DNA from 3 places in the Vibrio sp. R10-SG-ISO4 genome. Region 3 is predicted to be linked to each of the others. Evidence: predicted binding sites of a transcription regulator. Region 3 holds the regulator's gene; each other region holds the start of a gene.
The links. Region 3 encodes PurR, which represses purine synthesis genes. Its sites were predicted from a motif close to TNANGNAAACGTTTNCNTNA; they were not measured.
Positions count from the first base shown of each region.

Region 1: a site for PurR is predicted at 1,669-1,688, ahead of AC6R03_RS13280 (uracil-xanthine permease family protein). Genes of this name have one in related genera too.
Region 2: a site for PurR is predicted at 1,358-1,377, ahead of guaB (IMP dehydrogenase). Genes of this name have one in related genera too.

Region 1 covers NZ_JCBDHJ010000018.1:75,323-78,606, reverse strand. The annotation lists gene AC6R03_RS13290 (DUF2069 domain-containing protein) at 1-70, shown strand, start outside; gene AC6R03_RS13285 (DUF2066 domain-containing protein) at 181-1,467, opposite strand; gene AC6R03_RS13280 (uracil-xanthine permease family protein) at 1,779-3,029, shown strand; gene ybaK (Cys-tRNA(Pro) deacylase) at 3,037-3,284, opposite strand, start outside.
Region 2 covers NZ_JCBDHJ010000023.1:16,637-19,920, forward strand. The annotation lists gene guaB (IMP dehydrogenase) at 1-1,219, opposite strand, end outside; gene xseA (exodeoxyribonuclease VII large subunit) at 1,465-2,796, shown strand; gene AC6R03_RS16895 (zinc ribbon domain-containing protein) at 2,783-3,019, opposite strand.
Region 3 covers NZ_JCBDHJ010000018.1:192,732-196,015, reverse strand. The annotation lists gene torD (molecular chaperone TorD) at 1-622, shown strand, start outside; gene purR (HTH-type transcriptional repressor PurR) at 861-1,865, shown strand; cyclic di-GMP riboswitch class I at 2,041-2,149, shown strand; gene AC6R03_RS13845 (TfoX/Sxy family DNA transformation protein) at 2,354-2,947, shown strand; gene AC6R03_RS13840 (TVP38/TMEM64 family protein) at 3,146-3,284, shown strand, end outside.

The DNA of each region.
Region 1 (3,284 bases), 120 kb from region 3:
AAAAAGATTGTCCAAAGTGGAAAAAGAAGAGCGTGCTAAGTTCGGCGCTGAAGATAAGTCTGAGGGATAAGGTCACGCTGATGGTCACCCATCTAGCCAACTCACCCTTATACTCCGGGTAAAAAACGACAAAAGGGGCGGATCATCCAGCCCCTTTCTCATCTCAAATCTTGATGTGGTTTACTCTACTACCTCAATAGGTTCCATCTCCACACCTTCAGTCTCTGCCACTGCTTCGTTGGCAGAGACGTCACTGTCTGGCTGGATCAGTAGCGGCTCAGGTTGATACGGTTTACCTTGCCACTGGAACAGCAGCACCGTTTCAGTCTGAATAAGCGGGGCTGAAGCCGCCAGCGAACTCTCTGTCGCCACAAGAGTTGAATCGGTCGTCGTCGTATCGCTAGGCTGATTGAGCTCATCGCTGCCTTGCACTGGCAACGTTGGCGTGAGCTCCCCTACCTCGGGTTCAGTTTGAATAAACTGGGTCTCCAGTTGCGTCACTTCGAGTGCAGAGACCTGCTGCTCAAACTCTTCAACACTGGCAAGCAAGTGGACATCAAACGTCACCTGATTGCCCTGAATTTTGATGATGTCTAACGAGGCGACTGAGCTCAGTGCCTTGAGCTTATTCTCAAGTTGGAAAAAGCCCATCGCGTCATTGAGTTCAATAAAGCGTGCTTTCACGGACTCAGAAGACTCACTCGCCACCAGCACCGCACTCTTTTTCGCGTAGTAGTCGCTGATTTGGTTAATCATTTTATTCGCCGCATCTGCACCATTATTGGCGCCGCTAATCGGTGCTTGACGAGTCACCCCTATGGTCGCAGGCTTTTGATCGTATAACGTCCAACGTAGTGATTCGCCTTGCACTTTCACCACTAAGACAGCATCAACCGGGTAGCGCTGACTCGCTTGACCCACTGGCTGAATAAAGCCGCCCCACAAGTCTGAGACAGCCACTCCGGTAACGTCATCAAAATCGCCAACCGGTACGGTCACGGGCAAGCCTCGCTCTCGCGCTTGCTGCTGCAAGTTGACCAGTGTCTCAGAGCGAGAATGCTCCCAGATGATGGTGCGATCGTAGGGCGTCTCTTCCACCATCCAGACTAAAACGTTCGCACGTGTTGCTGGCCAAAGCGGCAGTTGCGCTTGACTGAGTAGAGAGCGAATATGAGGGCCGCTAAACGACATACGCAGTGAGGTATCCTCACCGATTTTGCCGTAGCCGAGTTGAGAAACGTACTGAGCGCTCTGAGAGAGCGCCTTCTTGACGACTTCGTTATCCGCAGCTTGCGGGTCGCCAGACGCGCGAATGATGACTTGTTTCATCCCAGCTTCGCGAGCTCGGGTATCGGCGTTATTCTCGCTTTGATCGATGACGATTTCAGCTCGGTAAAGATCCACATTGGTCAAGGCCATCGCTGGCAAACCCATCAGTCCGAGCGCGAGTAAAGCTAAACGGCGCATACATTTCCTACATCTAATCGAATTCACAAACAGCGATGATAAGCAACTATCCGCTGCGGGGCAACTTTCCCGGTCGGTTGGCAGCAGCAAGCGCGATATGGCTAACACTCTCCTCGTAGCCACTCTCGGAGTGAAACAGCAACGCACCGAGTAAACGCAGTTCACCTGCCTATTCAAACGAGCAATATTTGATCAAGCTCAGATTGCAATCGTTTGCTTTAATGTTAAAATCTCGCGATTTTATTTTTAGTACCTATGCTCTATCGCTATGTACTAGACCGAAACTATCCGCTTTACAAAGGAATGACGACATGAAAAATGCCATTCAAGGCGCACAAATGCTGTTTGTTGCGTTTGGGGCCCTGGTTCTCGTCCCGCTGCTAACGGGACTCGACCCTAGCGTTGCCCTCTTCGGTGCTGGCCTTGGTACCTTACTCTTTCAATTAATGACTCGCCGCTCTGTTCCCATCTTCCTCGCCTCCTCCTTCGCTTTTATCGCCCCTATCCTTTACGGAGTACAAACCTGGGGTGTACCAGCCACTATGGGTGGTTTGATGGCCGCTGGCTTGGTGTATGTCGCAATGGGTGGTCTAATCAAACTTCGTGGGGTTGAGATTATCCATAAATTGCTGCCTCCCGTTGTGGTTGGGCCGGTCATTATGGTGATTGGTCTTGGATTGGCGCCCGTCGCCGTCAATATGGCACTGGGTAAAGGGGGCGATGGCACCCAACTGATTGATGGACAAGCGGCGCTAGTGATCTCTTCTGTTTCACTGCTCACCACGATTCTACTGAGTGTCTTCGCCAAAGGCTTCCTCAAGCTCACCCCTATTTTGGGGGGCATTGTGGTGGGATATTGCCTGAGCTTGGGCTACGGTATTGTCGATTTCACGCCCGTTAAAGAAGCGGCATGGTTTGCGCTACCAAACTTCACGGCGCCTGTATTTAACATTAACGCCATTCTATTTATGATTCCCGTTGCCATCGCGCCAGCGGTGGAGCACGTTGGGGACATGCTGGCCATTTCAAACGTCACCGGAAAAGATTACCTGAAAAAGCCCGGCCTTCATCGCACGATTGCGGGGGACGGGGTCGCGACGATGGCGGCATCACTGTTTGGTGCGCCACCCAACACCACCTACTCTGAGGTGACAGGTGCGGTCATGCTGACCAAAGCCTTCAATCCTGTGATCATGACCTACGCTGCGGTGACGGCTATTGTCCTTGCGTTGGTCGGCAAGCTTGGCGCTGCGCTGCAAACCATCCCTATGCCAGTGATGGGCGGTATCATGATTCTGTTGTTTGGCTCAATTGCGACCGTGGGATTGAACACCTTAATCAAAAATCACGTCGATTTGCACAAATCTCGTAACCTTGTCATCGTTGCCATTACCTTAGTCTTTGGTATTGGTGGTATGGCGTTTGGCATCGGTGAGTTCAGTCTCCAAGGCGTGAGCCTCTGTGGTATCGTCGCGATTGTGCTAAATCTGGTTCTTCCAAAAGATCTGGGTGAAAACCACGTCGTCGACAACGCACAAATGGAAGAGGAAGAAGCGCGCTAATCCACGCTCAGCCTTCACAAAGATTGGCAAACTGGCCCTGGGTCAGCTTTGCCAAATCTTGCGCCGCCAATTCGATTTCCAACCCTCGCTTACCTGCACTGACACAGATCGTTTCACGCTCCAACGCACTATGATGGATAAACGTCGCCAATCGCTTCTTTTGCCCGAGCGGGCTGATTCCGCCCACAATATACCCTGTCACTGTTTGCGCAATAGCCGGATCGGCCATCTCTGCTTTTTTAGCCTTTGCCGCTT
Region 2 (3,284 bases), on a different contig from region 3:
TGTCCGTTTGGAAGTAACGGTCAGAAGAGCCTTGAGACATCGCGCCCAATGAACCCATACCACGGTAGGATTTGTAAGAACGACCGTTGTAAAGAATCACTTCACCCGGGGCTTCTTCAGTACCCGCAAACATCGATCCCACCATCACACACGATGCGCCAGCAACGATAGCTTTACAGATGTCGCCTGAGAAACGGATACCGCCGTCAGCGATAACGGGAATACCGTGTTGATTTGCCACTTCCGATGCATCAGCGATGGCCGTTACCTGAGGGACACCCACGCCCGTTACGATACGAGTGGTACAGATAGAACCTGGGCCGATACCCACTTTCACTGCGCTAACGCCTGCATCGATAAGGGCTTTCGCACCGGCACCCGTTGCTACGTTACCGCCAATGATATCGAGATTAGGGTATGCCGCGCGAGTTTCACGGATACGGTTAAGAACACCTTCAGAGTGGCCGTGTGAAGAGTCGATCAAAAGCACGTCAACACCCGCTTCAACCAATGCCGCAACACGCTCTTCGTTGCCCGTGCCAGCACCCACTGCCGCACCAACACGAAGACGACCGCGCTCATCTTTACACGCGTTCGGTTTACGTTCTGCTTTGTGGAAGTCTTTTGCGGTGATCATACCTGTGAGTTGGAACTCATCGTTAACCACCAACACTTTTTCAACGCGCGCTTCGTGCATCTTCTCTTGCACTTCAGCACGAGTTGCCCCTTCTTTTACTGAAGCAAGGCTCTCTTTTGGCGTCATCACTGAAGAGACTTTCTTAGTGAGGTCGGTAACAAAGCGCACGTCACGACCGGTGATAATACCGACCAGCTCTTTGTTCTCTGTGACAACAGGGAAGCCTGCAAAGCCGTGCTTGTCTGTCAGTGCAACCACATCCGCGATGGTCGCTTCAGGGTTAACGGTAACAGGGTCAGTGACCACACCCGCTTCAAATTTCTTAACTTTACGAACTTCTGCCGCTTGCTGCTCAATCGACATGTTCTTGTGGATAAAGCCAATGCCACCTTCCTGCGCAAGAGCGATAGCCAGACGGGCTTCCGTCACGGTATCCATAGACGCAGAAATCATCGGAATATTAAGAGTGATATTTTTCGTCAACTGAGTGCGAAGATCAGCTGTGTTTGGGAGAACGGTGGAGTGTGCTGGCACAAGCAGTACGTCGTCGAATGTCAGCGCTTCTTTGGCAATTCTTAGCATTTGCAATATCTCACAATTAGAGGAGTAAAAAGAACAATCCAATCTCATCGTTTCGCATAATGAGGGCAACCTATTCACACTAGAGTGTGCGAGAACAATGTTGCATTTGGATTAGATATTGCGGACGGATTATACGGTCAACGCAAACGCTTGGCTACACATTTTTCTACTTTTTATTTGCAATCACCCCCTTGCTATGTATTATATTGCCGCTAATTTCCATACCCACGTCCATGGGATTAGCTGTGCCTAGATCCACCAATCAAAACATTTTCACTGTCTCTCGCCTCAACGCAGAAGTTCGCCTGCTGCTTGAAAACGAAATGGGTATCGTTTGGTTGGTCGGAGAGATCTCCAACTTCTCTGCCCCGGTGTCTGGTCACTGGTATCTCACCCTTAAAGACTCCCGAGCTCAAGTCAAATGCGCGATGTTTCGCGGCAATAATCGTCGTGTCACGTTCAAGCCGGCTAACGGCAATCAAGTATTAGTCAAAGCGCGTCTCTCGTTGTATGAACCTCGCGGCGACTATCAGTTGATCATTGAAAGCATGCAGCCGGAAGGCGATGGCCGACTCCAGCAAGAGTTTGAAGCGCTTAAAATGAAGCTAGCTGCTGAAGGCCTGTTTGCACAGACTAACAAGAAGCCGCTGCCTGAGCATCCGAAACGGGTTGGCATCATTACCTCGAAAACCGGTGCGGCGCTCTACGATATTCTGGATGTACTGAAGCGACGTGACCCTTCACTGCCGGTGATTATTTACCCGACATTAGTACAAGGTGACGATGCCGCGATTCAAATCGCGCAAGCCATTGGCTGTGCCAACAGTCGTAACGAATGTGATGTCTTGATCGTCGGTCGTGGCGGGGGCGCTCTAGAAGACTTATGGTGCTTCAACCACGAGGTCGTAGCGCGAACGATTGCGGCGAGTCAAATCCCGATTATCAGTGCGGTTGGACATGAAGTGGATGTGACCATCGCCGATTTCGTCGCCGATATGCGCGCGCCTACCCCCTCGGCAGCCGCTGAGCTAGTGAGCCGCGACAACAGCCATAAAGAGCAAGCGCTCGCTAGCCGTGAGCATAAACTGCTCAGTGCGTGGCGCCAGAGAGTGTCTGAGCAACAACGCAACCTGACTGGCCTGCTGCATCGTCTCGAACGTCAACATCCCACTCATCAACTTCAACGTCAGAGCCAGCAGTTAGATGAACTCGACATTCGCCTCAAGCGAGCGATGGATAATGGATTGCGCAGTGCAGAGCAACGAGTCGAGCGACTGCACTACAAACTCAACCTGCATAGCCCTGCACATAAACTCGCCAATCAACACGCAAGCATGATCCGTTTAGAGCAACAACTGATCGACGCGATGAATAAACGTTTGACCTATCAACGCCATCAACTCGCGTTAGCGGCGGAAACGTTAGATGCGGTCAGCCCACTGGCGACATTAAAACGTGGCTACTCGATCAGCCAAAACGCACAAGGCGATGTAGTGACCTCCACAAAGCAAATGAAATCAGGTGACACCTTAGTCACCCGTTTAGCCGACGGCACCCTCTTTTCTACGATTTCTTAGAGTCAATAGGACGGAACTCAAATCGAATCGCTGATTTCGATTTGAGTTCGTTGCACTGATTACAAAAATAATTTGCCGCGCCGCACGCTTGCAGCTTCTCTAATTCACTGTCGCACTGTGGGCACCAACCGATCTTGTTGTAATCATGTTGGCACTGTGTGCAGTGGTAGTGGCCATTCCACTCCAGCTCTTGCTGACAACTTGGGCATAGATTGGTGTTCATGATCTGTGTTACCTTTTTAATTTAGCTTAAACTAATATACAAAAATCCCATCTCCAACTCAATATCACACCGACTGGCTTGCTCTCATCGCTCTATGCTTCTATAAATGATCATAATAAGATCATCGGCAAAAGCCGCTGTGATCAGCGATCTCCCCCTAAAAGAACATTTATATAACCACACACCGAAAGCATAAGTTACATATGCTGCATTTCAATTTTAAAAAGCACAATTAACCAATAAAGATTAAAAATACACACTACAA
Region 3 (3,284 bases):
GCTCTACTGGTGGTTTTCGAGCGTGTTTGCCAAAGAGCTCTCAGAGCAAGAGCTGGCCCAATATCATTCGGTGGACACACGTACCTTTCTGACGGGACTTGCACAAACCCCTGAGCTTAACGTCGCCGCAGACAGGCTCATCGATGCATTGAACCGATTGCAAGACAGGCCAGATGCTCAGTTGGAACTATCAGCCGACTATTGCGACCTGTTTTTAAAATCCGACCGAGACAGCGCGCTGCCTTACGCCTCTGTCTACTTAGATGAATCAGGACTGCTCAATGGTGAGCCTGCCAAACAGATGGACGCTTTACTTGAACAACACGGCGTCGCTGTGCATTCAGGGCTCAATGAGCCTTCTGATCATCTCGCCATAGAGCTGGATTTTTTGGGTAACCTGATTGTGCGCGGCGCTCATGCAGCAGAGCAGATGGCAGGCGACACGCATCTCGCCTACCAAGAGCAAGCCGATTTTATTGAGCAGCATCTACTCCCTTGGATTGAGAGGTTTGCCGAGCGCTGCCAGCGCCTCGACACATTCGGCTTCTATGCGGCGCTGTCGTCGCTATTGTGCGCGTTCATTCAATTGGATAAAGCCTACCTGCAAGGCGATAGCGATTAAGCCCATACAAAAGGTGTGGCGAGATCCCAAAGGCGGGTTTTTTATTTGCCCAAATCGACGTTGCGGACTACAATCCGGTCCGCAAACGATAAAACTAATAAATACAAACCGCTTTTTGAGGGCGGTTTTTGTGTTTCTGATACTTTCTGTCTACATACTCTAAACTTTGTATAGACTTTACTTTTATAGACTTAACTTTTCATAGAATAGTAGGCAGTCATCGACAGGACAAAACCATATGGCCACGATTAAAGACGTCGCTCGCTTAGCGGGTGTCTCGACCACCACTGTATCCCATGTGATCAACAAAACACGCTTTGTCGCTGAAGCCACGCAAGAAAAAGTGATGGAAGCGGTTCAAGAGTTGAACTATGCCCCAAGTGCCGTTGCACGCAGCCTGAAATGTAACTCGACACGCACAATAGGCATGCTGGTTACTCAATCGACCAACCTTTTCTTCTCGGAAGTGATCGACGGGGTTGAGAGCTACTGCTACCGTCAAGGCTACACCTTGATCTTGTGTAACACTGGCGGCATCTACGAGAAACAACGTGACTACATTCGCATGCTGGCGGAAAAGCGCGTTGATGGCATCTTAGTGATGTGTTCAGATTTGACCGAAGAGTTGAGCGAAATGCTTGACCGTCATAAAGACATCCCTAAGGTGGTGATGGATTGGGGCCCGGAAAGCTCACAAGCCGATAAAATCATCGACAACTCGGAAGAAGGCGGCTACCTCGCAACAAAATACCTGATTGATCACGGCCACAAGCGCATTGCTTGCTTGAGTGGGCATTTTGAAAAAGCGGCCTGCCAAGAGCGCATCCAAGGCTTTAAGCGCGCAATGAACGAGTCGGGTTTGAGCGTCAACGAAGATTGGATCTTAGAAGGTAACTTTGAGTGCGATACCGCCGTGCTTGCCGCGGACAAAATCGTCGCCATGGACGAAAAGCCAACCGCAGTATTCTGTTTCAACGATACGATGGCGCTCGGTTTGATGAGCCGTTTACAGCAAAAAGGCATTCGTATTCCAGAAGACATGTCGGTCATTGGTTATGACAACATTGAGCTAGCCGAGTACTTTTCACCACCGCTAACGACGGTTCACCAGCCGAAGCGCCGTGTGGGTAAAAACGCATTTGAGATTTTGCTCGAACGTATTAAAGACAAAGAGCATGAAAAACGTATTTTTGAAATGCACCCAGAAATCGTCGAGCGCGATACCGTGGCGACGGTGAAATAGACCAACGAACAAGTTCAGCACATCACATCGACTAGCCCAGCGAGAATACTTCTCATCCGCTGGGCTTTATTCTCTCGGTAACACCCCTCTATTTTATGAACTAAGATCACATTTAACCCATCAAAACGTGATGTTTAGCCCATAAATTATTTATGCTTATTATGTTCGACGAATGCCACGAACAGGGCAAACCATTTCGAAAGGATGGGACGCAAAGCTTCCGGCCTGTTGCAGCCACTCAACTATTTCAACGTTGATGACTGCTTGGTAGCGGGGTTGCCGATGGCAAATGTGCACTTCGTAATTCTTTATCAAAAGCAAAGAATACAATGAGTTAAACGTTGCGCGCGCATTATGCGCTCACACCGTGAGTAGGATTATTCTTTTATGAGCCAGAATGACACCCTACTGACACAAAACCTGCATATTTTTGCTAATCTCTCGGACCTGAATTTGGTGGCGTATTGTAATACACCGAGAATAACAGCATGGATAAACCAATTTTAAAAGACTCAATGCGATTGTTTGAACCATTGGGCAAGATCAAGTCTCGCTCAATGTTTGGTGGATTCGGAATCTTCGCTGATGACACCATGTTTGCCCTCGTGGTAAATGACAAACTTCACATACGCGCCGACGACTCGTTGGCCCAACAGTTTAATGCTCAGGGACTCGAGCCATACGTGTATAAAAAGCGTGGTTTCCCTGTGGTCACCAAATACTACGCCCTTGGCCATGACTGGGATCAGGATGTCGCTCAGACTATTGCGATGGCAAACACTGCACTAGAGGCGGCCAACAAAGACAAGCAGCGTCAAACCAACGCCAAACCAACGCGCCTGAAAGATCTGCCGAACTTGCGTCTAGCGACCGAGCGAATGCTCAAGAAAGCGGGTATCGACAGTGTCTCCCGTTTGGAGCAGACGGGCGCAGTGGAAGCGTATAAAGCGATTCGTTCCACACACTCTGCCGACGTCAGTATCGACCTGCTGTGGGCACTTGAGGGGGCAATTAAAGGTACGCACTGGTCTGTGGTCCCTCAAGCAAGACGCGACGAGCTCCTGAATCAGCTGCAAAGCTAGTCAGCGATAGCGTTCATTAATTCCAATACCCTTCTCAAGCCAGCCGAACACCGCTGGCTTGAGACGTTTTTAGCCGATGCTTTTTCAGCGTTTCCATTCCTTAGTCATAGAATTCAACGTGTTTTCCCCTTAGGGCGAAATTTTTTACTGGCTTTTTGGTTCATATCTAACAATGATGATGTTTTCAAAGGGATCCATATGAACAAGAAACTGCTTTTAGGTATTGGTTTGCTCGCTCTGATTGTGTTTTTAGGCGCAAACTTTGGTCAATACCTGACACTTGATAACGCCAAAGCTCAGCAGCAAGCGCTGGCTGAAATCATTGACACCCACTTTG